Regions from separate parts of the Micromonospora sp. NPDC047187 genome, predicted to be linked through region 3. Evidence: riboswitches for the same ligand, from Rfam matches in the RefSeq annotation. Region 3 holds a riboswitch; each other region holds the start of a gene.

Evidence for each region. A riboswitch is a leader RNA that binds a small molecule or an ion and turns the genes downstream of it on or off. The one in region 3 is predicted to bind S-adenosylmethionine.
Region 1: linked by a shared signal. The riboswitch ahead of thrC (threonine synthase) and the one ahead of ABZ794_RS18045 (hypothetical protein) in region 3 are both predicted to bind S-adenosylmethionine.
Region 2: linked by a shared signal. The riboswitch ahead of ABZ794_RS15415 (aminotransferase class V-fold PLP-dependent enzyme) and the one ahead of ABZ794_RS18045 (hypothetical protein) in region 3 are both predicted to bind S-adenosylmethionine.

What each region holds. Positions count from the first base shown of each region.
Region 1 covers NZ_JBEYUF010000007.1:251,984-261,466, reverse strand. Annotated here, with positions in the region: gene ABZ794_RS15340 (hypothetical protein) at 1-2,097, shown strand, start outside; gene ABZ794_RS15335 (GNAT family N-acetyltransferase) at 2,107-3,126, opposite strand; gene thrC (threonine synthase) at 3,393-4,679, opposite strand; SAM riboswitch class I at 4,690-4,825, opposite strand; gene ABZ794_RS15325 (DMT family transporter) at 4,894-5,703, opposite strand; gene ABZ794_RS15320 (metalloregulator ArsR/SmtB family transcription factor) at 5,795-6,100, shown strand; gene ABZ794_RS15315 (DoxX family protein) at 6,307-6,762, opposite strand; gene ABZ794_RS15310 (DUF4232 domain-containing protein) at 7,030-7,653, shown strand; gene ABZ794_RS15305 (ABC transporter permease subunit) at 7,643-8,509, opposite strand; gene ABZ794_RS15300 (alpha/beta fold hydrolase) at 8,509-9,483, opposite strand, start outside.
Region 2 covers NZ_JBEYUF010000007.1:277,728-287,210, reverse strand. Annotated here, with positions in the region: gene sigJ (RNA polymerase sigma factor SigJ) at 61-1,026, shown strand; gene ABZ794_RS15445 (DUF402 domain-containing protein) at 1,051-1,557, opposite strand; gene ABZ794_RS15440 (ATP-dependent DNA helicase) at 1,661-3,865, shown strand; gene ABZ794_RS15435 (AI-2E family transporter) at 3,964-5,328, opposite strand; gene ABZ794_RS15430 (co-chaperone GroES) at 5,434-5,772, shown strand; gene ABZ794_RS15425 (hypothetical protein) at 5,866-6,033, shown strand; gene ABZ794_RS15420 (PrsW family intramembrane metalloprotease) at 6,081-7,571, opposite strand; SAM riboswitch class IV at 7,595-7,715, shown strand; gene ABZ794_RS15415 (aminotransferase class V-fold PLP-dependent enzyme) at 7,795-9,039, shown strand; gene ABZ794_RS15410 (FUSC family protein) at 9,065-9,483, opposite strand, start outside.
Region 3 covers NZ_JBEYUF010000010.1:61,618-71,100, forward strand. Annotated here, with positions in the region: gene ABZ794_RS18025 (class I SAM-dependent DNA methyltransferase) at 1-1,831, shown strand, start outside; gene ABZ794_RS18030 (restriction endonuclease subunit S) at 1,828-3,150, shown strand; gene ABZ794_RS18035 (type I restriction endonuclease) at 3,157-6,339, shown strand; gene ABZ794_RS18040 (serine/threonine-protein kinase) at 6,457-8,031, shown strand; SAM riboswitch class IV at 8,127-8,247, shown strand; gene ABZ794_RS18045 (hypothetical protein) at 8,275-8,877, shown strand; gene ABZ794_RS18050 (hypothetical protein) at 9,053-9,483, shown strand, end outside.

The DNA of each region.
Region 1 (9,483 bases), on a different contig from region 3:
AACGCCGGCTTCTACCGGCCGCGGCCCGGCTACGGTGCCGCCGCGGACCGCAACGGGGTGACGCTTGAGGCGTACCGCTGGAGCAGGCTGACCGGCGGCACCGCCACCCGGACGTTCTCGCTGGTCCTGCTCCTGCCGTTCATGCTCAGCAACATCGCGCTCTGGATGCTGCCGGTCACCGGACGCGGCGGCCACGCCGCGCGGGCGCTGTGCCGACTGCTCGCCGCGACGATGACCTCGATGTACGTCCTCTCCGCCGTCGGGGTGTCCCTCGACCTGATCGCCTGGCAGTGCGCGGCCTACCCGAGGTGTCTGGAGGGGCGGCGGGAGATCTCCTGGCTGGGCGGCGTGCCGCCAGGGCAGCGGCTCGCACTGCTGGCCGTACCGCCGATCATCGCGATCGTCCTGATCTGGCGCCTCGGTGCCCGGACCTGGCAGCTCCCCGAGGACAGCGACCAGGCGCCCGGGGTAGGTGCGGACCGGCTCGACGCGCCCGCCTTCTGGGACACCCGCTCGCTGCTGCGCCGCCTGCGCTCGGTTCACGTCGCGGTGGCGCTGGGCACGCTCAACATCACTCTGCTGCTGGCTCTGGCACCGCACGACGCCACAGTGCCCGGCTGGCTGCTGCTGGCCGCGGACGTGGCGCTGCTCGCCGCCGCGCTGGTGCTGCTCTGCCGGCCGGCGATGGAGCGGCGCGGAGAGCGGGACCAGTGGAGCTCGCGGACCATCCGCTGGGCGGCCATCGCGCTCACCGTACTGACAGTGGGCTACGCGTTGGCGCCACGGCCGCCGTGGACGGCCCAGGGAACCTTGCCCGGGTACGGGACGGTGGCCGCCGGACTGTTCGCCGGGCAGGTGGTGCTGCTCGCGATGCTCGGCCTGGTGGTCGTGGTGCAGCGCCGTTCCCTTCCTCGGCCCCTCTTCCTGCTGACCGGGCTGGGTGCGCCGGTGCTGACAACCGTCGCGATCGGGCTGGGCGTCGCCTACGACTCGGGCCTGACCTACGGGCTCGCCGAGTATCTGGACCGTGGCTCCAGCCCGACGCCCGCCCGGCCGCTGCCGCCCGGGGCGCCACCGTTGTCGCCGCCGATCGCCTTCCGCTGGGCCACCCTCGGCTTCTCCCTCGCCGTGCTCCTGGTGCTCGTGACGGCACTGCTCATACCCCGGATCGGCCGTGATCGTCGCCGTCGGGAGGCCGAGGAACTGGTTCGGCGGGACTATCCGGAAGCCTCCCGGGCGGCCCCCGAACGGGTCCGGGCCGTCCGCGACGTGATAGTGCGTGCCCGGCTGACGGATCGGCTCGGGCCACTGCTGGCCACCGCGTACGTGGTGTTGGCGCTGCTCACCCTGGCGGCGGCCGGGCTCTCGGTGGTCGGTCCCGGCCCGGGTGCGCTCGCGCTGCGACTCGGCGGCGAGCCGCTGGCCCGTCCGGTGATCTTCGTGACCGACCTGGGCGCTTTGCTGATCGGGCTGTTCGCCGCGATCCTCGCCGTGCTGGGGCTGGTCGCCTACCGGTCCGGCGCGATCAGGCTGGTCGGGGTGCTCTGGGAGCTGGCCACCTTCTGGCCGCGTGCCGCGCATCCACTCGCCCCGCCGTGCTACGTCGAGCGGGCGGTCCCCGAGCTGACCCGCCGGATCGGGCAGCTCACCGCCAATGGGAACGCGGTGCTGCTGTCCGGGCAGAGTCACGGCAGCGTGCTCGCGGCGGCGACGATCCTTCAACTGCCCGACCACTGCCGCCGGCGGGTGGCTCTGCTCACCTACGGTGCCCCGCTCGGCAACCGGTACCGGCGGATCTTCCCGGCGTACGTCAGCGACGAGATGTTGCGCGAGGTCGGCAGCCGGTTGGCCTGGCGGTGGATCAACCTGTGGCGGTACACCGACGCGGTGGGCGGAGCGGTGTTCGGTCCGTTCGTCGACGGACCCGACGACCCGGCCGCCCGGGTCGACCGTCGGGTACGGGATCCGAAGGGACTGCTCATCCCACCGACCGACACCGTGCCCCCGCCGGTGCGGGGCCACCGGTTCACTCCCGACGACGACTTCCACGCCGCGATCGGCGAGCTGGTCGAGCGCCTGGAACGGACGGCCGAGTGAACGGTCGCCTCAGAGGGTGAGCTGCCAGTCGGTCCAGCAGTCCACCGGGCGGAAGCCGAGCTGTTCGTTGATCGACACCATGTAACTGTTGCTGGCCGCGTTGAAGGTGTCGATCACCTGTACCGCCGGCTCGTGGGTGAGCAGGTGGTGCAGGTTCTCCGCCTTGGCGATGAGGCCGAGCCGGTGCCCACGGTGGGCCGGGTCGACGATGGTGATCTGCTGGAACGCGTGCCAGTCGGCGGAGGCGCCCACGTCCAGCAGCGTCCAGGCGACCAGCCGACCGGACGCCTCGTGCCGCATCCCGAGGTGGTAGCGCCGCCGGCCCCGGGCGTCCAGCGCCCGCTCGTTGCCGCGGATCCGTTCGGCGTCCACCTGCTCCGGCTCCCACTGCACGTCGCCCATGGGCGCGTCCATCAGCAGCCGGCCGTCGAGGTAGGCGATGTCCGCCACGTACTCCTGCGGGGTGGAGCCCTGCCAGCAGACGGAGTGATAGCCCTCGGCTCGCGGTCGGGCCTCGGCGAGCGCGGCCCGCAGAGCGACCCGGTCGATCTCGCCGACGTCGAGCCGGCGACGCACCTCGGTGAGGGCTGGTTGAGCGCCGGAAGCGGCAGCGAACGCGTCACCGGCCACGCTTCGGGCCGGCCCGCCGGGCAGCGCGGAGACGGCCATCGCCACCACCCGCTTGCGGCCGTGCTCGCGGAGCAGGCGCAGCCCGTACTCGTGCAGGGCCCGGCCAACGCCCCGGCGCCGCTGCTGCGGATGCACCAGCAGCTCGACGGTGGCGTTGTCGGTGTTGTCGAGCTGCGGCAGGTCCAGTTGGAGGTAGCCGGCCGGCACGCCGTCCAGTCGGGCCAGCGCCCAGAGCGACCGGGTGCCGGGCATCGGCGTGTGGAACAACGCGTCGAAGCGGCGCCGGCAGAAGGGCGGGAAGTCCGGGAGATCGGCGTCGTTGGCCGCCGCCCCGATCCGGTACGCCTCGTCGACCGACGTGCGGTCGGCGCCGTCGAACGACGCGATGGTGATGCTCATGCCGGTGAGCCTGCACCGTACAAAAGCGATCGGGCCAGCGAATTACTCGCTGGCCCGATCGAACGTTGGTCGGGAGGGACACTCGCACAACGCCTCCGGCGTTGGGTCGCAAGAACTTCAAAAGTCTTCGGCGAAATGCCCTCCCGCACGGAGCATCTTGCGCCGTCCGGTTCCTGCCGTCAAGTCCGTAGCGGCAGGTTTTCCACACTCACAGCGAAAACCCAGTTACCGACTGATCGACTCGGCCACGGCTCCGAGCGAGCCCGTCAGCCCAGGAGGCCGGCGTCGCGGGCGGCGCGCAGCGAGGGCTTGATGTGGTGGGTCGGACCGACCTGGCCGGCCACCGCATCGATGGTCTTCAGACCCTCGCCGGTGTTGAACACGACGGTCTCGGCCGTCGGGTCGAGCCGACCGGACTCGACCAGCTTGCGCAGCACGGCCACTGTGACCCCACCAGCGGTTTCGGCGAAGACCCCGGTGGTACGGGCCAGATCGCGGATGCCCGCGCGGATCTCGTCGTCGTCGGCGTACTCCATCCAGCCGCCGGTGCGGCGGACCGCCTCCAGGGCGTAGAGGCCGGCCGCCGGGTCGCCGATGTTGAGCGATTTGGCGATGCCGGTGGGCTTGACCGGAACGATCGTGTCGGTCTCGGCGTGCAGGGCGACGGCGATCGGGTTGCAGCCGGCGGACTGCGCGCCGAAGACCTTCCAGCCGTCGGCGGGCGCCTCGACCAGGCCGATCTCCACCAGCTCGGAGAACGCCTTGTCAATCTTGGTGAGCAGCTCGCCGCTGGCCATCGGGATGACCACCTGCGCCGGGATCCGCCAGCCGAGCTGCTCGGCCACCTCGTAGCCGAGGGTCTTGGAGCCCTCCGCGTAGTACGGCCGGACGTTCACGTTGACGAACGCGGTGTCCTCGAATTCGTCGGTCTCCACCAGCTCGCCGCAGAGCCTGTTGACATCGTCGTACGAGCCGTCGATGGCGACCAGTTCGCCGCCGTAGACGGCGGTGGTGATGACCTTGCCCTGCTCCAGGTCGCTGGGGATGAAGACCACCGAGGGCGCCCCGGCGCGGGCCGCGTGGGCGGCCACCGAGTTGGCCAGGTTGCCGGTCGACGCGCAGGCGAACCGGCTGAAGCCGAGTGCCTTGGCGGCGGTGAGCGCCACCGAGACGACCCGGTCCTTGAACGAGTGGGTGGGGTTGGCGCTGTCGTCCTTGACCCAGAGCGGCGCGGTGATGCCCAGTTCGGCGGCGAGGTGCGGGGCCGCCACCAGCGGGGTCAGCCCCGGGTCGAGGGTGACCCGGCTGGCCGGGTCCTGGCCGGCGGGGAGCAGGGCGGCGTACCGCCAGATGTTGTTCGGGCCGGCCTCGATCTGCTCGCGGGTGACGGCGGCCAGTGCCGCGGTGTCGTAGTCGACCTCCAGCGGGCCGAAACACTCGTAACAGGCGTGCTGGGCGGCGAGCGGGTAGCGGGCCGAGCAGGCACGGCAGACCAGGGCGCGGGCGGGGCTGGCGGAGGTGTCGATGCCGGAGGCGACGAGCGTCGACGTCATGTCGAGAGTCCTCTCATCTTTCCCCGCATCGCACGGTGCGGCGGGGACGGAATTGGCACCTGCCCCGCGGGTCGCTCAGCGGTGAGCGCGCAGGGTGGTTGCCGGGGCGTCGTCGGGCCGTATCCCTCAGCCCCTCTGGATGAGGTATTCAGTTGTGCCGTCGAGTCTAGGACAACGCTGTCGGTCGCTGCTAGCGCTGATCCCAGGTAGTGGGTCAGCGGGCGCTCACCGCCAGCGGGTCGGTCACCGCGATCGGGTCCGTCACCGCGCTCGGTCGGGGCAGCGACTCGGTCCGGGGCCGGGCCGCGAGGTTCGCGGCGATCAGGGCGGCGATCACGGCACCCACCAGGACGGCGTACGCCAGTTGCGGGGCGACCGCCACGAGGTCGGCGGCGGCCGGCGCGTGCTGCCAGCCGACGGCGTCGGCCCCGACGCTCAGGACGAGCATGGCGGCCGTGCCGGCGAGCGCGGTCAGTGTGGTGAAGCGCAGCGGTGACCACTCGCCGAACCGGCTGGCGCCGTGGGTGTAGATGCCCCAGCCCAGCACCGCGCCGATCATCATGAGCCCGCCGAGGCCGAACTGGCCGAGCCCGGCCAGGCTGCCGCGCGTGATCACCAGACCGACGCCGAGGAGCGCCACCAGGGAGAGGGCCAGCAGCAGCGGCTTCGGGCGTACGCCGTCACGGGCCCAGCGGACCAACTGGGTGATCACCGGAGTGGTGGCCACGAATAGGGAGATCTGCTGCGGGGCGGCGTGTTCGAGCGCCAGGTTGGTGAGCAGGTTGAAGCCCGCGAAGCCGACCACTCCGAGCACCACCACCTCCAGCGCGCGGCCACCGTGCCGGAGCGCGCCGGCACCCTCGCGGAGCAGCAGGATGGCGACCAGGACGACGGCGGCCAGCAGGTAGCGCGCGGTGGTCAGGTTGAGCGGGTCGACCCGGTCGAGCGCGCTGGCCAGGATCGGAAACATCACGCCCCAGCCGAGCACGGCGACCAGTGGGTACGCGGTGGCGCGGGATCGCATCGGCAACTCCAATGTTCGAGTATCGTCGAACCAACGACACCGACCATAGGGCGTCGTTCGATAGTTGTCGAACAAGGGTTACACTGGTCACATGGAGCCGCACGAGCCCGACCTGACCGCCGTACCGGTCACCAACGTGTTGGCCGCACTCGCCGACGACGTGCGGCTACAGATCGTCCGGGCGCTCGCCGAGGGCGGCGAGTCCGCCTGCGGCAGTTTCGACTTCGGCGTCTCCAAGGCGACCCGCAGCCACCACCTCAGGGTGCTGCGCGAGGCGGGCCTGACCCGGACCCGGGCGGCCGGCACCAGCCGACTGGTCCGGCTGCGCCGGGACGAGCTGGACAAGCTCTACCCGGGCCTGCTGGACGCGGTCCTCACCCAGCGCCCGCCGGCCTGACCTCGCCCCCACCCTGGCCCACATCGGCCCGTCCGGCCGCCGCCAGACACGGCGGCGGGGGGCGGGTCGGACCTGCCCCAGGCGCTCGCTTTGGAGCTGAGTCGTCTGCGACATCAGCGAAGAGGTGCGGCCCGACGGGGCACCTCACCCGGCGCGCCGCCGAAGCCGCCTCGTCGAGGCTTCGGCGACGCGTGGTTCGGGTGCGATCAGACGGACACCGCGTCGGGCTCGGCCGCCGAAGCCGGTGCCGAGGGGGTGTGGGTGCGACGCCGGGTGAGCAGCGTGTCGAGTGCCCAGGCGCCCGGGCCGAGAGCCGCGACCAGCAGGAATGCCCAGCAGAAGAGCGCTGCCCGCTCGCCTCCGTTGTGCAGCGGCAGCAGCGCATCCGGCTGGTGCACCACGAAGTAGGCGTACGCCATCGAGCCGGAGGCGAGCAGCGCGGCGGGCCGGGCGAAGAGCCCGACCAGCACCAGTACGCCGCAGACCAACTGGATCAAGGCAGCCCACCAGCCCGGCCAGGTGCCGAGCGGGACCGCCTTGCCAGTCATCGGGTTGCCGCCGAACAACCCGAACACCGAGGACAGGCCGTGCAACGTGAACAGCAGGCCGATCACGATGCGGAACAGGGACAGGGTCGGCCCGCCGAGCCGAGAGACGTTCATGGCACCTCCATCGAGGAGAGTGAATGGGTCTCGTCGATCCTGAGGCATCAAGACATCGAATATCATAATTTCCTTGCTGGTGGGATAATCCCTCGTGAAAACGGTGTGAACGAGGCACCCCCACCCTCCCCCGGTGATGTCGCAGACGATTCAGCTCCAAAGGCGCACCAGGAGAGGTTCCCCACCAGTTCAGGTGGCGGCGCAGGGAGGGCCGGCGAGGCCGGGGCCGGGCGGCGGCGTGCTGCGCAAGTGGGCAAGGATCAACGGATGATCTCCCGCGACATGGCAGCACGGCGACGCATCACCGCGACGGTCGCGACAGCTCTCGCGCTCGGCGGCTGCACTCCCGGCGACCATCGGGGTCAGGGCGGGGACCCGAGCGGGCCGCCCCCCGGGTCGAGGGCGGAAGCAGGCCCGACCGCCAGCAGCGAGCCGCCGGCCGAGTGCCCGGCCCCCGGCGTCCGGATCCGGTCGACCGGCGGGGACGCCGCCATGGGCCTGCGCGCACTCGGCCTGGAACTGGTCAACTGCGGCGAGCACCCCTACCAGCTCAACGGGTACCCGGTGCTGCACGTGTTCGACGAAGCGCGCGAGCCGATCATGCTGCGGGTGGTCAACGGCGCCAAGGAGATCACCTCCGGCTTCGACCAACCACCCCGGCAGGTCACCCTCGCCGCCGGCGAGCGGGCCACCGCCGTGGTGCTCTGGCGCAACCTGGTCACCGACTCGACAGTGGTCGCCACCAACGGCGAGTTCCTGACTGTGGCGCCCGCCGCCGGGCAGCCGGCCGAGGAGGTCGACCCGGACGGGCCGATCGACCTCGGCAACACCGGCCGGATCGGCGTCAGCGCCTGGAAGAAGGCCGACCCGAGCAGCCCACCTACGACGTGATGTCCTTGCGGGTGAAGCGCCAGAACGCCAACCCCCAGAACAGCGTCGCGTAACTGATCGCCGAGATGCAGCCGCGCACCACGTCGTCGGTCTGCACCGGAGTCGACAGCAGGCCCAGCCAGGCGGTGCTGAAGTGGGTGGGCAGGAAGTCGCGCAGCGCGCCCAGGGCGGTGATCTGGTCCAGGATGCTGGACAGGATCCAGAGCAGAACCGCACCACCCACAGCACCCAGCGCGGCGTCCGTGATCACCGACAGCAGGAACGCCAGGCCGGCCACCACCAGCAGTACGACAGCCAGGTAGCCCAGCACGGCCAGCAACCGGAGCAACCCCTCGGTGGGTTCCAACTCGGCGGCGACGGTGCTGCGCAGCGGCGACCAGCCGTAGCGCAGGGTGCCGGCCAGCAACGCGGTGCCGGCCAACAGCAGCAGGGCCAGTCCCGAGTACGCGAGCGCGACCACCAGCTTCACAGTCAACAACCGCGCCCGGGGCACCGGGATCGCCAGCAGGTAGCGCAGGCTGCCCCAGCTCGCCTCGCTGGCCACCGTGTCGCCGCAGAACAGCGCGACGACCACCACCAGCAGGAACGACGCCGAGACGAAGATCGAGAACAGGGTGAAGTTGAGCCCGCCCGAGGTGGCCAGTTCGACCAGGCTGGCGAACTCGTTGCGACCGTTGTCGTCGTCGCCGCCCGAGTCGAACTGGAACGCGATCAGGATGATCAGCGGCAGCAGCACCATGAACCCGAGCGCCAACTGGGTCCGCCGCCGCGACGCCTGCCGGCGGAACTCCGCCACGAACGGCATGGTGGCCGACGGCCGGTAGCCACGGGCCTCACCCGCGTCAGTAACAGCCATCACCGGTCACCGCTTCCCCGAGAGTTCTCGCCCACCAGGGCGAGGAACGCGTCCTCCAGGCGCCGCCGAGGCACCACCCGGTCCACCCCGATGCCGGCGCGCACCAGCTCCGCCACCACCTCACTGCGGGCCGTGCCGTTGGTGTCGACCACCAGTTGGCCGTCGCTCTCCGGCAACACGCGGACCCCGTGCAGCCGGTCCAGCACCGCCCGCGCCGCCACCGGGTCGGTGACGTCGAAGAGCACGCTCGGCGACTCGCCCACGATCTCCTCCACCGGCCCGGACGCGACGATCCGGCCCTTGTTCACCACCACCGCGTGCGTGCACGTCTGCTCCACCTCGGCCAGCAGGTGACTGGAGACCAGCACCGCCCGGCCGTCCGTGGCGTACCGCTGGAGCACCCGGCGCATCTCGGCGATCTGCGGCGGGTCCAGCCCGTCGGTCGGCTCGTCCAACACCAGCAGTTCGGGAAGGCCGAGCATGGCCTGGGCGATGGCGAGCCGCTGACGCATCCCGTGGCTGTAGTTCTTGATCCTCCGGTGCACGGAGTCGCCAAGCCCGGCGATCTCCAGCGCCGCGTCGAACTGTGCGTCCTCCCACGGCCGCCCGGTGGCCCGCCAGTACGCCTTCAGATTGTCCAGACCCGACAGGTGCGGCAGGAAGCCCGGCCCCTCCACCAGCGCCCCGATCCGGGACAGCACCGGCGAGCCGGGCACCAGCCGACGACCGAAGACGTAGATCTCCCCGGCGGTCGGCTGGGTCAGCCCCATCAGCACCCGCAGGGTGGTGGTCTTGCCGGCGCCGTTCGGCCCGAGCAGACCCACTACCTGACCGGGGTGCACCTCGAAGTCCACGTTCGACACCGCGACGAAGCCGTCCGCGTACTCCTTGCGCAGCGCGCGCACGGCCAGCGGGGTGTCCGCGTACTCCGGGTGCACCGACCGGTCCTGGCGGCGGTGCCGGCGGCGAACCAG
Region 2 (9,483 bases), on a different contig from region 3:
GGCGGGCCCACTCGGCGGGAGGATGTAGGCCGGGACGCCGACCGGAAGGGGTGGTGGGTCGTGCGGGAGCTGGCGACGGAGTTCGAGGCCGAGCGGGGCCGGCTGCTCGCTGTGGCCCACCGCATGCTGGGCAGCCGCAGCGAGGCGGAGGACGCGGTGCAGGAGACCTGGCTGCGCTACGCCGGGGCGCTGGCCGACCCGGCGGCCCGCGCCGAGATCCGGGACCTGTCCGCGTGGCTGACCACCACCTGCGCCCGGATCTGCCTGGACGTGCTCCGCTCGGCCCGGGTGCGCCGGGAGGCGTACCCGGGGCAGTGGCTGCCGGAGCCGGTGGTGAGCCCGTTGGGCGGCCGGTCGCCGGCCGACGGCTACGCGCCCGACCCGGCGGAGCGGGCGGTGCGCACCGACGAGGTCGGCACGGCGCTGCTGGTGGTGCTGGAGCGGCTCGCGCCGGAGCAACGGGTCGCCCTCGTGCTGCACGACGTGTTCGCGCTGCCGTTCGCCCGGGTCGCAGGGGTGCTCGGCACCACCGAGGTGGCGGCCCGGCAGCTCGCCTCCCGGGCCCGACGGGCGGTCACCTCGCCGGACGTACCCCGACACACCGCCGACCCGGCCGAGCAACGTCGGGTGCTCAAGGCGTTCGTCGCCGCCACCGAGTCCGGCGAGCTGGACCAACTGCTTCAGGTGCTCGCGCCGGACGTGGTCTTCGTCGGCGACTCGGGCGGGCACTTCCCGGCGGCCCGCCGGCCGGTGCTCGGGGCGGCCTCCGTGGCTCGCCTCACGCTCGGCCTGTTCGGCCGGACCGGTCGGTACGCCGACCGGGTGCTCGCTCGGCCAGTGCTCGTCGACGGCATTCTCGGCCTGCAGCTGGAGACGACCCACAGCGACGGACGACCGATCCGCCTGGTCACCGCGTTCGCTGTCGACCAGGGCCGGATCACCGCCGTCTACAACCAGCTCAACCCGGAGAAGCTGACCGACCTGCCGCCGCTGACGGCCGACGACGGCTGGCCTCCACGCTGGTGAGCCGGCCCGAGCGGGCGTGCGGCCTCAGACCACCAGAGCCAACCACTTGCGGTACGCGGTGGCGAACGGCTCGGTGCCGTCGCCCAGGGCCCCCAACAGCCGCTGTGCCGCGGCCTCGGCCTCGGCCACCACGTCGTCCGGGTAGCCGAACCGGGCCCGGTGCTCGGCGAACTCGTCCTCGTCGAGCAGCTCCACCCGGCCGGTGGCCCGACGCCGGACGACGTCCAGGTCCAGGTCGATCAGGTGGACGATGTCGTCGGACTCCCAGCGGGCCGGGGTCGTGATGTCGCAGTAGACCTCGCTGGTGCGGGGCGGGGGGTTGAACATGGCCGTCCACCAGGCGCGGTGTGGCACCAACAGCACGAACGGAATCTTCTCCACCGAGGGCCGGCCGTGGTAGACCGACTCGGTGCCCTCGGGCACCCCGAGCCAGATGCCGAGATCGTCCTCGGTGAGCCGGCGGGCCGGGTAGTCGCGGTGTGCGCTGCCGTCGTACTTGCGGTAGATCACGCGGACCATGTCGCTCGGCATGATTCGCACCCTAACCGATACAGCCCAACGCGTCGTAGCGCGGCCGTAACCGGACGGGGTCGGCCGCAACGCCCGCCGCGGTCGGCGTCGCGCCACGCGGCGGATGGGCGCTGTCGGTGTCGGCGGCGCCGGGTACCGTCGCACGGTGACTCCGCCCCGCACCGCCACCGGTTCCGCCACCCCGTCGGCCCGTGCCAAGGGCCGGCGGCGGGGTGCCCGACCCAGTGGCACCGAGCTGCTGGCGGCGGCGGTCGGCGCGGTGCCCGGCGGCGCGGAGCGCCCTGGCCAGTTGCAGATGACCACGGCGATCGAGGAGTGCGTGGCCGGCGGTGAGCATCTGCTCGTGCAGGCGGGCACCGGCACCGGCAAGTCGCTGGCGTACCTCGCGCCGGCGCTCACTGTGGACGGCCCGGTGGTGGTCTCCACTGCCACCCTGGCGTTGCAGTCCCAGCTGGTCGACCACGACCTGCCCCGGCTCGCCGACGCGGTCGAGCCGGTGCTCGGCCGTCGGCCCACCTTCGCCGTGCTCAAGGGCCGCCACCACTACCTCTGCCTCGCCCGACTGGACAACTCCACCGAGGAGGAGCCGGAGGACACCCTCTTCGACACCCCCGCGGCGCGACCCGGCGGCGGAACGAAGTGGCTCGGTGAGGCGGGCCGGCTGGGCAAGCAGGTCGAGCGGCTGCGCGACTGGGCCGAGAAGACCGCCACCGGCGACCGGGACGAGCTGGACCCGGGCGTCGAAGACCAGGCCTGGCGGCTGGTGTCGATGCCGGCCCGCGAGTGCGTCGGCGCGGCCCGTTGCCCGTTCGGGCAGGAGTGCTTCGCCGAGGCGTCGCGGGCCCGCGCCCGGGAGGCCGACATCGTGGTGACCAACCACAGCCTGCTCGCTGTCGACATGCTCGCCGACCGGCACATCGTGCCGCCGCACAAGCTGCTCATCGTCGACGAGGCGCACGAGCTGGCCGACCGGGTCTCCTCCGCCGCCCAGGCGGAGCTGGTGCCGGAGCTGATCGACCGGACCACCCGTCGGGCCCGTACGCTGCTGCGCCCGGAGACCGCCGAGGCGCTCACCGCCGCCGGCGACGCCCTGGCGGTCGGGCTGGCCGAGGCGCCGGCCGGGCGGATCACCGCAGGGCTGCCGACGCCACTGCGGGAGGCGTGCACGCTGCTCGACGCGGCGACCCGCTCCGCCCTGGACGCGATCGGCGACATCAAGTCCGACGACCCCGACCCGGTCCGCAAGCAGCAGGCCAAGGCCGCCCTGGACGAGCTCTCCACCACCGCGCAGCGGCTACTGGAGGAGGGCGACCACGACGTGGCCTGGGTGGAGAAGAACGACAGCGGCAACCGCCGGGCACTGGTGGTCGCGCCGCTGTCGGTGGCCGGCACCCTCGCCACCCACCTGTACGACGAACGCACAGTCGTGGCCACCTCGGCGACCCTGGCGCTGGGCGGCCGGTTCGACACTGTCGCCCGCGCCCTCGGGCTGGACGCCCCACCGCCCGCCCCACCGACCCCCGCCGCGGCCGCACTGGCCGCCCGCACCGGTCCCGGCCGGCCGGCTGCCGAGGCGCCGGGCCGTCGCCTCGCCGGCGACGTCACACCGAACGCCGTCGTCCCGGCCACCGAGGGCCCCGGGTGGCGGTCACTCGACGTCGGTTCGCCGTTCGACTACGCCCGGCAGGGCATCCTGTACGTCGCCGCGCACCTCCCCCGCCCCAGCGTCTCCGGGCTGCCCGAGGCTGCCGGAGAGGAGCTGCTCGGGCTGGTCGAGGCGCTCGGTGGTCGTACTCTCGGGCTCTTCTCCTCCCGGCGGGCCGCGCAGCAGGCGGCGGAGCTGTTGCGCGCGCGGACCGACCTGCCGGTGTTGCTCCAGGGCGAGGAGGCGCTGCCGCTGCTGGTGCGTCGCTTCCGCGAGGAGCGCGCCAGCTGCCTGTTCGGGGTGATGTCGCTCTGGCAGGGGGTGGATGTGCCGGGCGACGCCTGCCAGCTCGTCGTCATCGACCGGCTGCCCTTCCCTCGCCCGGACGAACCGCTGGCGGCGGCCCGCGCGGCGGCGGTGGACGCGGGCGGTGGCTCCGGCTTCTCCGCCGTGAGCGTGCCGATCGCGGCGGTGCGGCTGGCCCAGGGCGTGGGTCGGCTGATCCGGGCGACCGGCGACCGGGGCGTGGTAGCGGTGCTCGACTCCCGGCTGGAGACGGCTCGAGGCTACGGGCCGTTCCTACGCCGCTCGCTGCCGCCTTTCTGGTACACGACCCGCCCCGAGGTGGCCCGGGGCGCCCTGGAACGCCTGGCCAAGTCCTGACCCGCTTGGGCAGGACCAGGATCGCGCTACAACATGAAAAGAGTGGTCTCCCGCTGGCGGGAGACCACTCTTTTCATGGTCCTGCGTGATCTGCGGGTCTAGGGGGCCTGGGAGGCGACGACAACGGCGTCGGGCGGGGTGTCCGGCACCCTGCGGGCGGCAAGCCGGCGGACCGCTGTGTTCAGCACCGCGATGAGCGGCACGGAGACCAGCGCGCCGGTGATCCCGGCGAGTACGACACCGGCGGCGATACCGATGATCACCGCGAGCGGGTGCAGGGCGACCGCCCGGCCCATGATCAACGGTTGGAGCACGTGCCCCTCGATCTGCTGTACGCCGATCACCGCGCCAAGGATGATCAACGCGGTGACCGGGCCGCTGTCGACGAGGGCCACCAGGACCGCCACGCCGCCGGAGAGCGCCGCACCGACGATCGGGATGAACGCGCCGAGGAAGACCAGCGCGGCCAGCGGGAAGGCGAACGGGACGTCGAAGATGACCAGGAAGATGCCGATGCCGACAGCGTCGATGAAGGCGACCAGCACTGTCGCTCGGACGTACGCGCCGAGCGTGTGCCAGGAGGCGCGGCCGGCGTCGTCGACCTTCCACCGGGCGGCGACCGGCAGCAGCCGGACCAGGAAGCGCCAGATCCGGTTGCCGTCACGCAGGAAGAAGAACGTCGCGAAGAGCACCAGCAGCGTGCCGGTCAGCACCTCGGCCAGCGTCGCGGCGGTGCTCAGCGCGCCGCTGGTGAACTTCGAGGTGTTGTCGTTGATCCAGGCCTGCGCCTCGTCGATGTAGCGGTCGAGTTGCCCGTCGGAGAGGTGCAGCGGGCCCGTCTTCAGCCAGTCCTGGATCTGCCGGACACCCTCGGACGACTTCTCGCTCAGTTCCGGCACGCCGCGGATGAACTCGTTGACCACCAGCGTCAGCGTGCCGATCACCGCGACCAGGCCGCCGACCAGCACCACCGCCGTCGCCAGCGACCGGGGGAACCGGGCCCGCAGCAGCCAGCCCACCGCCGGCGCGAGCAGCGCGGAGAGCAGCAGCGCGATGGCCAGCGGGATGATCACGATCTTGATCCTGCTGACGATCATCAGCAGGGCCCAGGCCACCACGCCGATCACGATCAGTCGCCAACACCACGCGGCGGCGATCCGCAGCCCGTGCGGGACGTCGGCGTCGTCCCGACTGGCGGTGGAGCTGTGCAGGTCCACCGGGGGCTCCGCGCCGTAGACAGTGGCGCTCGACGGCGCGGTCGGCCCCGGTACGGCCGGCGACGCCACCCGGGCCGCCTCCGACGCATCGTTCAGCGCGTCAGCGGAGACGCCCTCGTCGGCGCGCGCCGACTCCTGTCGTGACTGGTAGGCGCGGCGAAGCCGCCCGCGTACCCGCTCGAAGCGGCTCAAGCGCACCTCCTGGCAGAAAACCCGGCCCGCCGACGGCGACAGGTCGGACAGCATACGTCCGTTCCCGACACCGTAGGGCGGTTCCGCCACACAGTGCCCCGACCACCTCCGGCGTAACCACCGGCCAGCCACCGTCGGCCACACGGTAGCGTCTGCGACGTGACCGCCGACAACGATCTCGACGCCGGCCTGCCGATCCGCCTGCTGCACGACCGCGTGCTCGTGCGGATGGAGGGCAGCGAGGGCGAACGCCGCTCCACCGCTGGCATCGTCATTCCGGCGACCGCCGCGGTCGGCAAGCGCCTCGCCTGGGCCACAGCGGTCGGGGTGGGGCCGAACGTCCGCGCCATCGTCTCCGGCGACCGGGTGCTCTTCGACCCGGACGAGCGCTCCGAGGTCGAGCTGCACGGCCGCGGTTACGTGCTGCTGCGGGAGCGGGACGTGCACGCCGTGGCCGCCGAGCGGATCGAGAACGACTCGACCGGCCTCTACCTCTGACGCACCTCCCCCGGCCACCAGGCCCCGTCGCGCACCGTTTGCCCAGCCGCACGACGGGAAGCCATCCGGCGACCGTGGCCCTGGGGAGGGACGATGCCGGTATTCGTGAAGAAGCTGTTGACCTGGGGCAGTGTCGCGTTCCTGATCTACTTCATGGCCTTTCGGCCGGACGGCGCCGCGCAGATGTTCCGGGCGATCGGGGCCGCGCTGATCGCGATGTTCCAGGGCCTCGGTGACTTCCTCACGTCGCTGATGACCTGAGCCGCACTGCTTGCCTACCGTCGGCCGCCGGCCGCCAGTTGCCGCTGTCAGGGGTGCGTCGGCGGCCACTGGGACGCCGGGCGCAGGCCGGGCCAACCGGGCGGGGCATACCCCACCGGAGCCGGGGCGGGAGCGAGCACCACCGGGATCGGCACCACCGGCTCGTCCGGGGCGTCCACCGCGCGCTGCGTGCCGTCCGGGAAGCGCAGGTGGTAGCGGCTGCCGTCCCAGACCCCCGCCGGGGCCTGCGGGTCCCGACCCACGAAGAACGACCGGTATTCGGTGATCGCGTCCAGCAGCTCCCGCTCCTCGCGGGCGGTCCGCTCCTGGTCGGCGGGTTTGCGGTCCAGGCCACGCAGCGCCCCGTCGCGCAGCAGGGCCAGCCGGGTCGCCGCGGACTGGTAACCCCGCATCGCCCGCACCCCGGCGTCACCGGCCACCCGCCGCGCCCAACTGCGGGCGGCGTGCCGCCGGCCGAGACTGCTCAGGGCAGCCACCTCGGGCGGGCTGAGCCAGCCGGCGCTTACGTAGTCGGGTAGGACCCGCTCGGTGAGCCGCCCCTCCCAGGCGCGCAGCCACAGCGCCAGCCCCACGGTGCCGAAGAAGACCGGCACCATGAGGCCCAGGAAGCCGTACAGCATGATCATGGCCTCGCCGGTGGCCTGGGTCAGCGTGGGCAGCAGGTTCCACGTGCCGTGCAGCATCATCGCCAGCAGCAGGCCGGCGATCGGGGCGAGCACCCGGATGCGCCGGTCCGCCGTCCGGGAGGCGATACCCAACCCCACACCGGTCATCGCTGTGAAAAGGGGATGGGCGAACCCGAACAGCAGGATCCGCAGGATGAAGATCGCGATGACCTGCTGGATGCCGGTGGCCGGGCCGTACCGGTCGGCTCCGGACGCGTACCCCAACCCGCCCAGGTAGAGGATGTTCTCCACCATCGCGAAGCCGACCGCGGCGAGCCCGCAGTAGACCAGACCGTCGGTGATCCCCGACCACTCGCGGCGGCGGAACACCAACAGCAGGATCGGGCCCAGCGCCTTGGTCAGCTCTTCGATGAACGGCGCCACCAGCACCCCGGTGAGCGCGGACGGCAGGCCCCAGTCGGCGAAGCGGTTGGCCGCGAAGTCGTTCACAGTGAGCGAGGCGGCGGTGGAGACGAACGCCCCCCAGGCGAAGCAGAAGATCAGATACTTCAACGGCTCCGGTTCGTACCGGTCCAGCCAGAGGAAGCAGCCGACCAGCACCGGCACCGGCAGGATGGCGGCGACCACCCCGATCAGCAGGGCCTGCACACCGAGCGACTGGCCGAGCGTGAAGACCATGAAGACCGCGCACGCCGCGATCAACAGCACCACCCCGGCCAGCACCAGGAACCGCCGCCAGCCCAGTCGGCGCAGCGGCATCCGGGGCGTCTCACCCATGGGCGGGACGGCGGGCGCAGGCGCGGCGGCGGGCGACGGCGGCAGCGGTGAACCGGGCGGGGTGTCGGCCATGCGGTCAGCGTAGCCATCCGCCGCCGGCTGGTTCGGTCGCATCGGTAGCCGCTATGCTGCCGGCAGGTCACGAGCGCCAGCGTCAAGCCCCGGCTTGCTGGCCGGCAACCCTCGTCGAGTTCGCGGTGGGGTGCCCCGGGTGATGACCGGGCCCAGCCCGATCGGTGTGCTGGGCAAGCGCGGACCCCGTCCCGATGTCGCACCCGGGGTCCCTGACCCCGGAGGTTCCGGCGTGTCCGTCACTCTCGTCCCCTCGCTGCCCAGCCTGCCCAGCCTGCCCACAGTGCCGTCGGCGCCGTCCGCGCCGCTCGACGTCCTCGGTGTGCCCGGCGAGATCAACCTGGACTACGCGGCCAGTGCGCCGTGCGCGCGGGTCGCCGCCGACGCGGTGGCCGAACTGCTGCCCTGGTACGCCAGCGTGCACCGCGGAGCGGGAGCGCTGTCGCGGCGGTGCACCCTCGCGTACGAGCAGGCAAGGCAGACGATCGGCGACTTCTTCGGCGCTCGCGCCGACGATCATGTGATCTTCACCCGCAACACCACTGACGCGCTCAACCTGCTGGCGCGAGCCGTGCCGGCCGGCACGACTGTGGTCACGAACGCCTCCGAACACCACGCCAACCTGCTGCCCTGGCCGCGCGGGTCGGTGCGGCTGCCGGTGCCCAGCGACCCCGACGGGGCGGTACGCGATCTCGCCGCCGCCCTCACCGAGCTGCGCCGGGGCAGCAGCCCGGCGTTGCCGGTGCTGGTCGCGGTGACCGGTGCCAGCAACGTGACCGGTGAGCGGTGGCCGGTCGCCGAACTGGCGCGGGTGGCCCACCGGCACGGTGCCCGGATCGTGCTCGACGCCGCGCAGCTCGCCCCGCACGCCCCGGTCGACCTGCTCGCGCTCGACGTCGACTACCTGGCCGTGTCCGGCCACAAGCTGTACGCGCCGTTCGGCGCGGGCGTGCTGATCGGTCGGGCCGACTGGCTGGACGCCGCCCCGCCCTACCTGGCCGGCGGCGGCGCCACCAGCCACGTCGGGCCGGCCACCCACGACGTGACCTGGGCGACCGGCCCGGCCCGACACGAGGGCGGCACCCCGAACCTGCTCGGAGCGGTCGCGCTGGCGGCGGTGTGCAAGGCGCTCGACGAAGCGGACCAGGGCGCACTGGCCGCCCACGAGCAGGGCCTGCTGGCCCGGCTACGGACCGGCCTCGCCGCCCTGCCGCACGTCGTCGAGCTGCGCACCTTCGGCCCGGACGCGCCCCGGGTCGGCATCGTGTCGTTCGTGGTCGCCGGGTGGGACTCCACCGAGGTGGCCACGCAGCTGGCCGCCGAGCACCACATCGGCGTACGGGACGGGTTGTTCTGTGCCCACCCGCTGGCCCGGCGTCTGCTCGGCGAGGCGGCGGAACGGACCGGCCGGCGGGACCTGCCGCCCACCGCGCTGCGTGCCAGCATCGGGCTGGGCAGCACGGCCGCCCAGGTGGACCGGCTGCTCGCGGCGCTGGCCGAGCTGGGCTGAGGCCAGGCCGGCGCAGGCCCCCCGCTCAGCCGACCGGCGGGGCGGTGGGTGGCTTCGGTGTCTCGCCAGGCTCGGCGGGCTCACCGACCGGGCGCTCCTGCTCTCCGAAGGCGGTGCGGATCCACCGGTTCGCCTCCTCCTGCTCGATCCCGGAGGCGACCAGCAGGTCACTGGCGGTGGTGCGGATCTGGGCGATGACCACGCTGCCGGAGAAGCCCACCCCGTCGCCGTACGCCCGGCCGGCCTCACTGACCGCCCGCAGCGACCGCTCCCGGGCCTTCTCCGGCTCCTCACCGGCGGCGAACTCGTGCTTGAGCAGCCGGACCGACTCGGCGAGGTGGCCGATCGCGTCCGGCATGGGATCGGGCACCGGTTCCTCGTCCTCGACGAGCGTGACGGACCGGCGGATCAGCGTGCCGCTGTTGCGCATCGCCCGGTCGATCG
Region 3 (9,483 bases):
CCGCGCTTCCGGCCACCGCTTCTACAACACCAGCCGCTACACGCTGAAGTCGATCGCTGGCGACCCAGGCCAGGCGGAGAAGCACCTGCTCCAATACATCGGGGCGTTTTCCAACAACGCGCAGGAGGTGCTGCACCGCTTCGAGTTCCCGCAGCAGATCCGCCGACTCGATGCCGCGAACCTGCTCTACCGGGTGGTCGGCCGTTTCGCGGACCTGGACCTGCGGCCGGTCGAGCGGGACGAGCACGGCCAGGTGGTCACGGACGAGCGAGGGCAGCCCAAGGTCGTCGTCTCCAACCACCAGATGGGGTACGTCTTCGAAGAGCTGATCCGCCGCTTCGCAGAGGATTCCAACGAGACCGCAGGTGAGCACTTCACCCCGCGCGAGGTCATTGAGCTGATGGTGAACCTCTTGGTCGCCTCCGACGACGACGCCTTGAGCGTCCCGGGCGTGGTGCGGACAGTCTTGGATCCGGCGTGCGGTACCGGCGGCATGCTGAGCGCGGCCGAGGAGCACATCACCCAACTGAATCCGTCGGCGACCGTGCAGGTATTTGGGCAGGAGCTGAACGCGGAGTCCTGGGCGATCTGCCGCTCCGACATGATGATCAAGGACCAGGACCCGGAGAACATCAAGTTCGGCAACTCGTTCAGCGACGACGGCCACCGCGGCGGACACTTCGACTACCTGCTGGCCAACCCTCCGTTCGGGGTTGAGTGGAAGAAGGTCAAGGACGAGATCGAGAAGGAGCACGACGAACTCGGTGAAAGCGGCCGGTTCGGAGCCGGCCTGCCCCGGATCAACGACGGCTCGCTGCTCTTCCTCCAGCACATGATTTCGAAAATGAAATCGGTCACCGTCGATGGCAAGGGCGGCAGCCGGATCGCGATCGTCTTCAACGGCTCGCCGCTGTTCACCGGCGCGGCCGATTCTGGCGAGTCACGGATCCGCCAGTGGATCCTGGAGAACGACTGGTTGGAGGGGATCGTCGCCCTGCCGGACCAGCTCTTCTACAACACTGGCATCTCCACGTACTTCTGGATCCTGACGAACCGCAAGTCGCCCGACCATCGCGGAAAGGTGCTGCTGCTTGACGCCCGGGACTACTTCGCCAAAATGCGCAAGTCCCTTGGCGACAAGCGCAAGTACCTGACCGGCGAGCAGATCGGCGAGATTACCCGCCTCTACACCGAGGCGCTGCACGTCGCCGACGACCCCGAGCACCCGCTACACCAGAAGGTGAGGGTCTTCGCTAACGAGGACTTCGGCTACCGCCGAATCACCGTCGAACGGCCACTCAAGCTCCGCTTTAAGGTCGCCGAGGAAACCCTGACCCAGGTACGCGAGTCCAAACCGATCCAGAAGGCCCTCGACGTCGCCGCGTTCGAGACCGCGCTCAAGCCGCTGATGGGACGATCGTGGAGCACTAAGCGGTCGGCCTGGGACGCGATCCGCTCGGCAATGGCCGAGGCCGGCGTGCTTTGGCCGACCGGCGCCCCCTTTCAGAAGGCGCTGCGAGAGATCATCGCCGTCCGCGACCCGGAGGGGGAGGTGCAGATGGTTAAGGGCGAGCCCGAGGCCGACCCGGAGCTGCGCGACTACGAGAACGTGCCGCTACACGAGGACGTCGACGAGTACCTCCGCCGGGAGGTAATCCCCCACGTTCCCGACGCCTGGATCGACCACACCAAGACCAAGATCGGGTACGAAATCCCCTTCACCCGCCACTTCTACGTCTACAAGCCCCCGAGGCCCCTCGCCGAGATCGACGCCGAACTTAAGGCCCTCGAAGCCGAGATTCAGACCCTCCTCGGCGAGGTGACCGAATGACGAGAGCGAGCGGATTGGTGTGGGCCCCGCAGATCCCTAATCACTGGGACGTCGTACCACTGAACTATGTTGCAAAGATGGGCACGGGCCACACCCCCGACCGCAACAAATCGGATTACTGGCAGAATTGTTCCATCCCTTGGGTGACAACTCCCGATGTGACCAGGCGGCCGGATTCTCTCGCTCCACTTCTCGAGACCGAACAACACATTAGCGAGTTAGGGATGGCAAACAGCGCCGCCGTCCTTCACCCTGCCAATACCGTGATGCTATCCCGCACCGCTTCGATAGGATATAGCGTCCTTATCGGGCGCCCGATGGCGACGACACAAGCATTTGTCACTTGGACTGCAGGAGCAACGCTTGATGCCCGGTATCTTCTACTTGTTCTTCGAGCGATGGATCCAGAGTGGCGTAGGCTGGCATATGGCTCAACGCACCTCACGATCTACATGCCAGACCTGGAGACTATCCGCATCCCCCTCCCCCCCTTAGAAGAACAGCGACGCATCGCCGACTTCCTCGGCACCGAAACTGCCCGCATCGACCAACTTCTTGCACTCCGTTTCCAGCAGTCCGCGATTCTAAGTAGTCGTCTTTCGCAAATCATCGACGGCGCGACAGCGGCCAACGTTGATGCGTTGAATGCGATTGGGATCAGCGCGTCCGTGGAGAACTGGAGGATGAGCAAGCTGTCGCGCCTCTGCGAGATCGTCCCAGGCTACGCATTTCCTAGTTCTGGATTCCTAACCGACGGTACTGGCGTACGTCTCCTCCGAGGAATCAACGTTGCGCCCAGCGCGATCTCCTGGCGAGAAGTTGTTGGCTGGGATGTTGATTCATTCCCAGTACCGGACAGGTTCCACCTTCGCGCCGGCGACCTGGTAGTCGGCATGGATCGTCCATGGATTTCTGAAGGCGCCAGGGTTTCGCTCGTTTCCGAGATGGATCTTCCGGCGTTGCTGCTGCAGCGAGTAGCGTGTCTGCGCCCCAGGGGCCCTATTGTAATGCCGTACGCGTACTGGGCCCTCAGCTCCACACATTTTCGACTCTCCGTGGAGTCCGAAATGACGGGCGTCTCGGTGCCTCATCTCAGCGGAGAACAGATCGGCAGGTTCGCCTTCCATCTTCCGCCAAGCGGGCTGCAGCTTCGCATTTCTGATGCCCTTGCCTGCGAGGCAGAACAGACGAACCAACTGAAGGCCGCCATCTCCCGGCAAGTCGACCTCCTTGCCGAACGCCGTAGGGCGTTGATTACGGCGGCAGTGACCGGACAGATTGATGTGTCGACGGCGAGTGGGCGAGGAATTGAGGACTGAGTCGCGATGAGCCCCATCCATCACGAAACCGCGTTCGGTGACGCGATCATCGCCGATCTCCTCGTTAACGGCTGGGGGGAGGGGAATAGATCCGACTACCGCGCCGAGCTTGGCCTTGACACCAGCCAGCTCTTCACCTTCATCGGGGCGACTCAGGCGCATGACTGGGAGAACCTGGTCACCTACTACGGCGGGGACCGGGACGCGGCCCAGCGCGGGTTCGCCAAACGGCTCGACCAGGCGATCGCCACCGATGGGCTGCTCGACGTACTCCGCAAGGGGGTCAAGGACCATGGAGTGCGATTCCGGCTGGCGTACTTCAAGCCGTCCTTTGTGGAGTCGAAGGCGATCCTGGCCGACTACCGTAAGAACCGGCTCACCGTGGTCCGGGAGTTGGAGTACGCGACCAAGCAGGCTGACCGGGGCAACCGGCTCGACCTGACCCTCTTCCTCAACGGCATCCCCATCGCCACCGCCGAGCTTAAGAACCCGCTCACCGGCTCCGGGGTGGAGCACGCCAAGGAGCAGTACCGGACCGACCGCGACCCCACCGAGCTGATCTTCTCGCGCCGGGTGGTCGCGAACTTCGCAATCGACCCGGACCTGGTCTTCGTCACCACCCAACTGCGGGGGGCGCAGACCCGGTTCCTGCCATTCAACACCGGCAGCGAGGGACCAGGGCGTCCCGGCGGTAAAGGCAATCCGCCCGCCACGGAGTACGGGAAGTACGCCACCTCCTACCTGTGGGATGAGATCTGGCAGCGGGACAACTGGCTCGACCTCTTAGAGCGCTTCGTCCACCTGCATCAGGAAAAGGTCGCGGGCGGTCGTACTCGAAAGACCTTGGTTTTCCCGCGTTATCACCAGTGGCATGCGGTGAAGCGGCTGACCGCGCACGCGGCCCGGCACGGTGCCGGACACAACTACCTGCTGATGGCGTCAGCTGGCTCCGGTAAGTCGAACGCCATCGCCTGGCTCGCCCACCGGCTTTCGTCGCTGCACACCTTGAGCGACCCGGCGGCGCTCGACCCGGACGCGCTTACGGCCGGCGTCAAGCCGGGCAGCCCGGTCTTCGACAAGGTCATCATCATCACCGATCGGCGGAACCTAGACTCTCAGCTTCGGGACACCGTCGGTAGCTTCGAGCAGACCGCCGGGCTCGTCGTGAAGATTGACGAGAAGCGCGGCGCGAAGTCGGAGCAGCTTGCCAAGGCGCTCTCTCAGGAGACCGGCAAGATCGTAACGGTCACCCTGGCCACCTTCCCGGCCCTGAGGGATTACCTTCAGCGCAATCCGACCGAGATCCGCGGCAGCCGGTTTGCGATCATCGTGGACGAGGCGCACTCTTCGCAGGCGGGTGAGGCGGCCACCGACGTGCGGCGGGTGCTGCGCGACCTCGGTCTGGACGTCGAGTCCGATGACCCGGGCGCGACCAGCGCCGTCGGGCCGCGCACCACCGAGGAGAAGCTGGCGGCGAGCGTCCGTAAGCGGCAGCGCAGCTCGAACCTTTCCTACTTCGCCTTCACGGCCACGCCGAAGCACAAGACCCTGGAGCTCTTCGGCACGCTCGGCGAGGACGGCAAGTACCACCCGTTCCACGTCTATTCGATGCGGCAGGCGATCGAGGAGGGCTTCATCCTCGACCCGCTGCGCAACTACGTCACCTACGACACCTACTGGAAGCTGGTCAACGCGAACCCGGACGAGCGGGAGGTCGACTCGTCCAAGGCGAACAAGGAACTCGCCCGGTACGCGCTGACCCACGACTCCACCGTCGCCCAGCACGCGCAGATCATCGTCGAGCACTTTCGGGCGCACACCGCCGGTCGGCTCGGCGGTCGGGCCAAGGCGATGGTCGTCACCGGCTCCCGGCTGAGCGCCGTGCAGATGTCCCGGGCCATCAAGCGGTACCTGGACGATCGCGACTACCCGGACCCGGGTGTCCTGGTGGCCTTCTCCGGCACCCTCACCTACGAGGGCGCGGAGGTCACCGAGTCGAAGGAGAACGGCGGCCTGCCGGAGACCGTCCTACCGAAGGCGTTCGCCTACACCCGGGCCGACGACAAGACCGCCCGTGCCGGCACCGCCGCGGGCCAGCGCGAGTACCGCATTCTGGTGGTCGCGGAGAAGTATCAGACCGGCTTCGACCAGCCGCTGCTGACCACGATGTACGTCAACAAGAAGCTTCATGGTGTCTCCGCGGTGCAGACGCTGTCCCGGCTCAATCGCACCGCCGACCGCAAGAGCCAGGGTGACCTGGCGGTGCTGGACTTCGTCAACGACGCCGAGGAGATCAAGGAGGCGTTCCGGCCGTACTTCGAAGAGGCCGAGACCCTCCCCTCGGACCCCAACCTGCTCTACACCGCGCAGAGCCGGGTGATGTCCGCGCAGCTGCTGGTCGAGGCGGAGATGCAGGAGTTCGTGGAGGCGTACCTGGCGGCTGAGGAGCAGGCCGCCGGCAACGCGGCGAAGTGGGAGAACCTGCACGCCGAGCTCTACCGGCACCTCCAGCCCGCCGTCGACCGCTTCGACGAGCTGCTGGGCGGCCAAGACGAAGCGGACTGGGAGGCCGCTGAGACGTTCCGCGGCGACCTCACCGACTACGTCCGCAAGTACGGCTTCCTCGCCCAGATCGTCCCGTACGCCGACTCGGAGCTGGAACGGCTCTACCTCTACGGCCGGCATCTGCTCAACCGGCTGGGTCGGCGGGGCGACGGGGGCGTCGATGTCGGCGAGGTCGACCTCAGTCACCTGCGGGTGGAGAAGACCGGCGAGCACGACGTCAGCCTCGACCCGGAGGGCGCCGCTGAGATGAAGGGGTTCGGCGACGGCTCCGGCGGGGCGAAGGAGCCGGAGAAGTCCCTGCTCTCCGAGCTGGTCGATCGGTTCAACGAGCGGTTCGGCACCAGCTTCACCGACGATGACGTGGTCAAGCCGTTGAACGAGGCGATGGCCGACCCGAAGGTCCGCCAGGCCGCGGTCGCCAACGACGAGGAGAACTTCGGCCACGTCTTCGGGCCGGTCTTCGAGGAAAAGATGATGGACCACTTCGAGACCGCCGCCGACCTCGGTCGCCGCTACTTCGGTCCGGAGCCCGACTTCCGCAGCTCGCTCAACCGCAGCGCCCGCAGCGCCGCCTGGCGACTGATCCGCCGGCAGGAGGGGGTCGTCGACGACGAGGCGGCCTGACCCACTGATGCCGTCGCGGCACCAACGTGACACGCCGCGGCGGCAACCCTGGACGATGATCGGTTCGACCGCAACACTGACCATTCTGGCTGGGACAGTCGCAGGGGTGGGGGCAACGTGCGGGCAGAGCCGATCGCCGGTCGATACGAGCGGGTCGAGGAAATCGGCTCCGGCGGCATGGGGCACGTCTGGCGCGGCTACGACAGCGTCCTCGACCGTGAGGTCGCCATCAAACTCATCCGCGTCGAGGCCGTGCAAACCCCGCAGCAGGCGGAAGAGTTCGCCAAGCGTTTCCGCCGCGAGGCCCGCGTCACCGCACGCATCCAACACCACGGCGTACCCCAGGTGTACGACGCGGTCCTCGACCGCTCCTACGACCGGCTCTACCTGGTGATGGAGTTTGTTCGCGGCACCGCCCTGCGGGCCTTCATCGACCCACAGCATCCGCTGCCGGTCACCTGGGCAGCCGCTATCGCCGCGCAGATCTGCACCGTCCTCTCCCACGCCCACGCCATCCCCGTCGTGCACCGCGACCTCAAACCCGACAACGTCCTGGTCACCGCTGATGGGGCTATCAAGCTCCTCGACTTCGGCATCGCCGCCATCCTGCGCACCGACGTCACCCGCCTCACCGCAACCGGCAGCGCCCTCGGCACCCACCACTACATGCCGCCCGAGCAGATCCAGAACGCACAGATCACGCCACAGAGCGACCTATACGCCCTGGGCTGCGTCCTGCACGAACTCCTCGCCGGGCAGCGGGTCTTCGCCGGCGGCAGCGACTTCGAACTGTGGCACCAGCACGTCACCGAGCCGCCACCACCTCTACGGACGCTCCGCCATGACGTACCTGCACCGATTGAGGAGCTGGTCCTCGATCTGCTGGCCAAGGCCCCCGAGGACCGGCCGGCGGACGCCTACGACGTCTACGAGCGGCTGCTGCCCTTCCTGCCCCTACCTGGATCGGCACTGCCCGCCTCCGAGCGCGCGAGCAGCACCATGCCCGACCCGACGCTGGTGTACCGCCGACCCAACGCGCCCCGTCGCCGACCCGCGCCCGCCGCCGTGGTCCCGGCCCCCCGCAGCGAGACGTCGACCGCCGATTCGGCGGCGATCCTTCAGACCGGGCTTCGAGACGCGATCAAGGCCGCCGTCTCACAATCTGACGAGCTGCTAAACGACGAGCGGTTCGCCCAGGCCGCCGAGGTACTCGAGGGCGTGATCAGTCCCGCCAGCGCGGCGCTCGGTGCTGAGAGTCCCCGCGTGCTGGGCCTGCGATCACGGCGAGCCGCCATCCTCATCATCGGCGGGGACTTCCGGCGCGCGCTGCCGGAGTTCGACGCCCTCGCCGCCGCGTACGCCCGCACCGCTGGCCCCACCAGCGAGGACGCGTTGGAATGCGTCCGGCAGGCAGCCCACTGCCGGGCTGAACTCGGCCAGGCCACAACAGCCCTGCGCCAGTTCCGGCAGGTGCTGACGCACGTACGCGCCGCCTCCGGCGACGTCTCCCCCACGGCTCTCGACCTGCGCCGCAACATCGGCATACTGCTGATCTCCGAAGACAAGTCCGCCGAGGCCGCGGACGAGCTGCAACCGCTGCACGACGACCTCTGCGTCGTCTACGGCCCAGACCATGAGCTGACCCGGGAAGTCGCCGACCTGCTTGCCCGGCTCCGACTCGCCGCCGACTGATAGATCCGCCACCGCCCCGCCACCGCCGTCGGCTCAGGTCTTTCGCGTGTTGTCCGGGGTTGCTCTCGACATCGGTGATCTCTATGCTTCCTGGGCGTCAAGAGTGGTCAGCGTCAAGCCTCCCGGCTTGCTGACCCGGCAACCGCGCCACCCGCGCACGGTGCCTCCGGGGGAAGACCAGGCCGACCGCAAGCTGCGGTACGGCAAGAGCGGGTGCCTCGGGCACCGGAGAGCGAGTTCACCGTGCCACTCGAAGAGCTGGACCTGACTGCTTTCGCGGTCTGCCTGACCTGCGGGCACCTCCGCGACGGTGCCCGGCGCAAGCAGCGGTGCCGCTGCCAGCCCCGTACGCCGGAGTGGGAGCAGCAGTGGCAGGGCCAGGACATTCCTGGTGACCTCGACCTGTGTGTGTTGTGCGTCCGGGACACGGTGACCACCCGAACCCGGTGGTCGTGGCTGGCCTGCGAAACCTGCCGACACGTCTCGCAGCTCGTCGGCGAATGGTACGGCCACCGCGCCGCACTGCCGCTGGGCCGGCACTCGCTCATGAACGGCGACGTGGTTCAGCCGCCGACGGCCACGAACACCGAGGTCGCTGCCTCGATGGTGGCCTCCATGCGGCGTTGCGACGAGCTACGTGAGTGGCAGCAGGTGGAGTTCGCCCGGCTCGCCGAGCCACTACGCCCAGTCGGCCCAAGCGTGCCGCTGGCCGAGTGGCAGCGGCAGTCGCCGCCGTCGCTTGGAGCAAGCGTCGACGCTTTCGACCGCTATGGCGTCCTGCCCGTACCCAACGACCTCAGCAGCCTCCGGCAGGCCCAGAACGAATTCCTGTCCACCGCTCGTTGATCGCCAGTCCAGCCGGCTGCTGTTGGTGGTAGGCGAGATCGCGAACAGCAGCCGCGCTGGTCATCGCCCATCGACGGCCCGGTGATGACGGGCAGCTCGAATGCCGCGGCGTTCGATAGCATCCGGCCATGATGGACAGTGGCGGGCAGCGACGTCGGCGCCTGGTGGTCGAAGCATGACCATCATCAGTGGTTGGCCGGCGCTGACCGTGGCATTGAACAACAGAGCCTCACCAGCGAGGTTGTTCATTCAGGAGCGGTTCGGCCGCTGGCATGACCTGCAGGCACGGTATCGGGAATCCGTGGGCTCCCTTGTCGTGCCTGGGAGCCAGGCGAACCCTGGCACCGTCGGCTCAGCCTTCGACTGGATGGTGCGCTTCATGCTGCATCCCAGGCCGGACCTGAGCTTGGCACTGCTCGGCGCGCGCACTCCCCCACTACGGCACGCGGTCCACGAACTGGCGCGCACGCTGAATTACTCCGAAAGCGGCGACGGCGTGGGGACCTTCCGGTTCACCGGGCCGGCCGCAGGCAGCGAAGCCGACCATCAACTCGCTGCCCGGGCCTGCTGGGCGCTGGCTCTCCTCACCGACCTGTACCGGGTCGG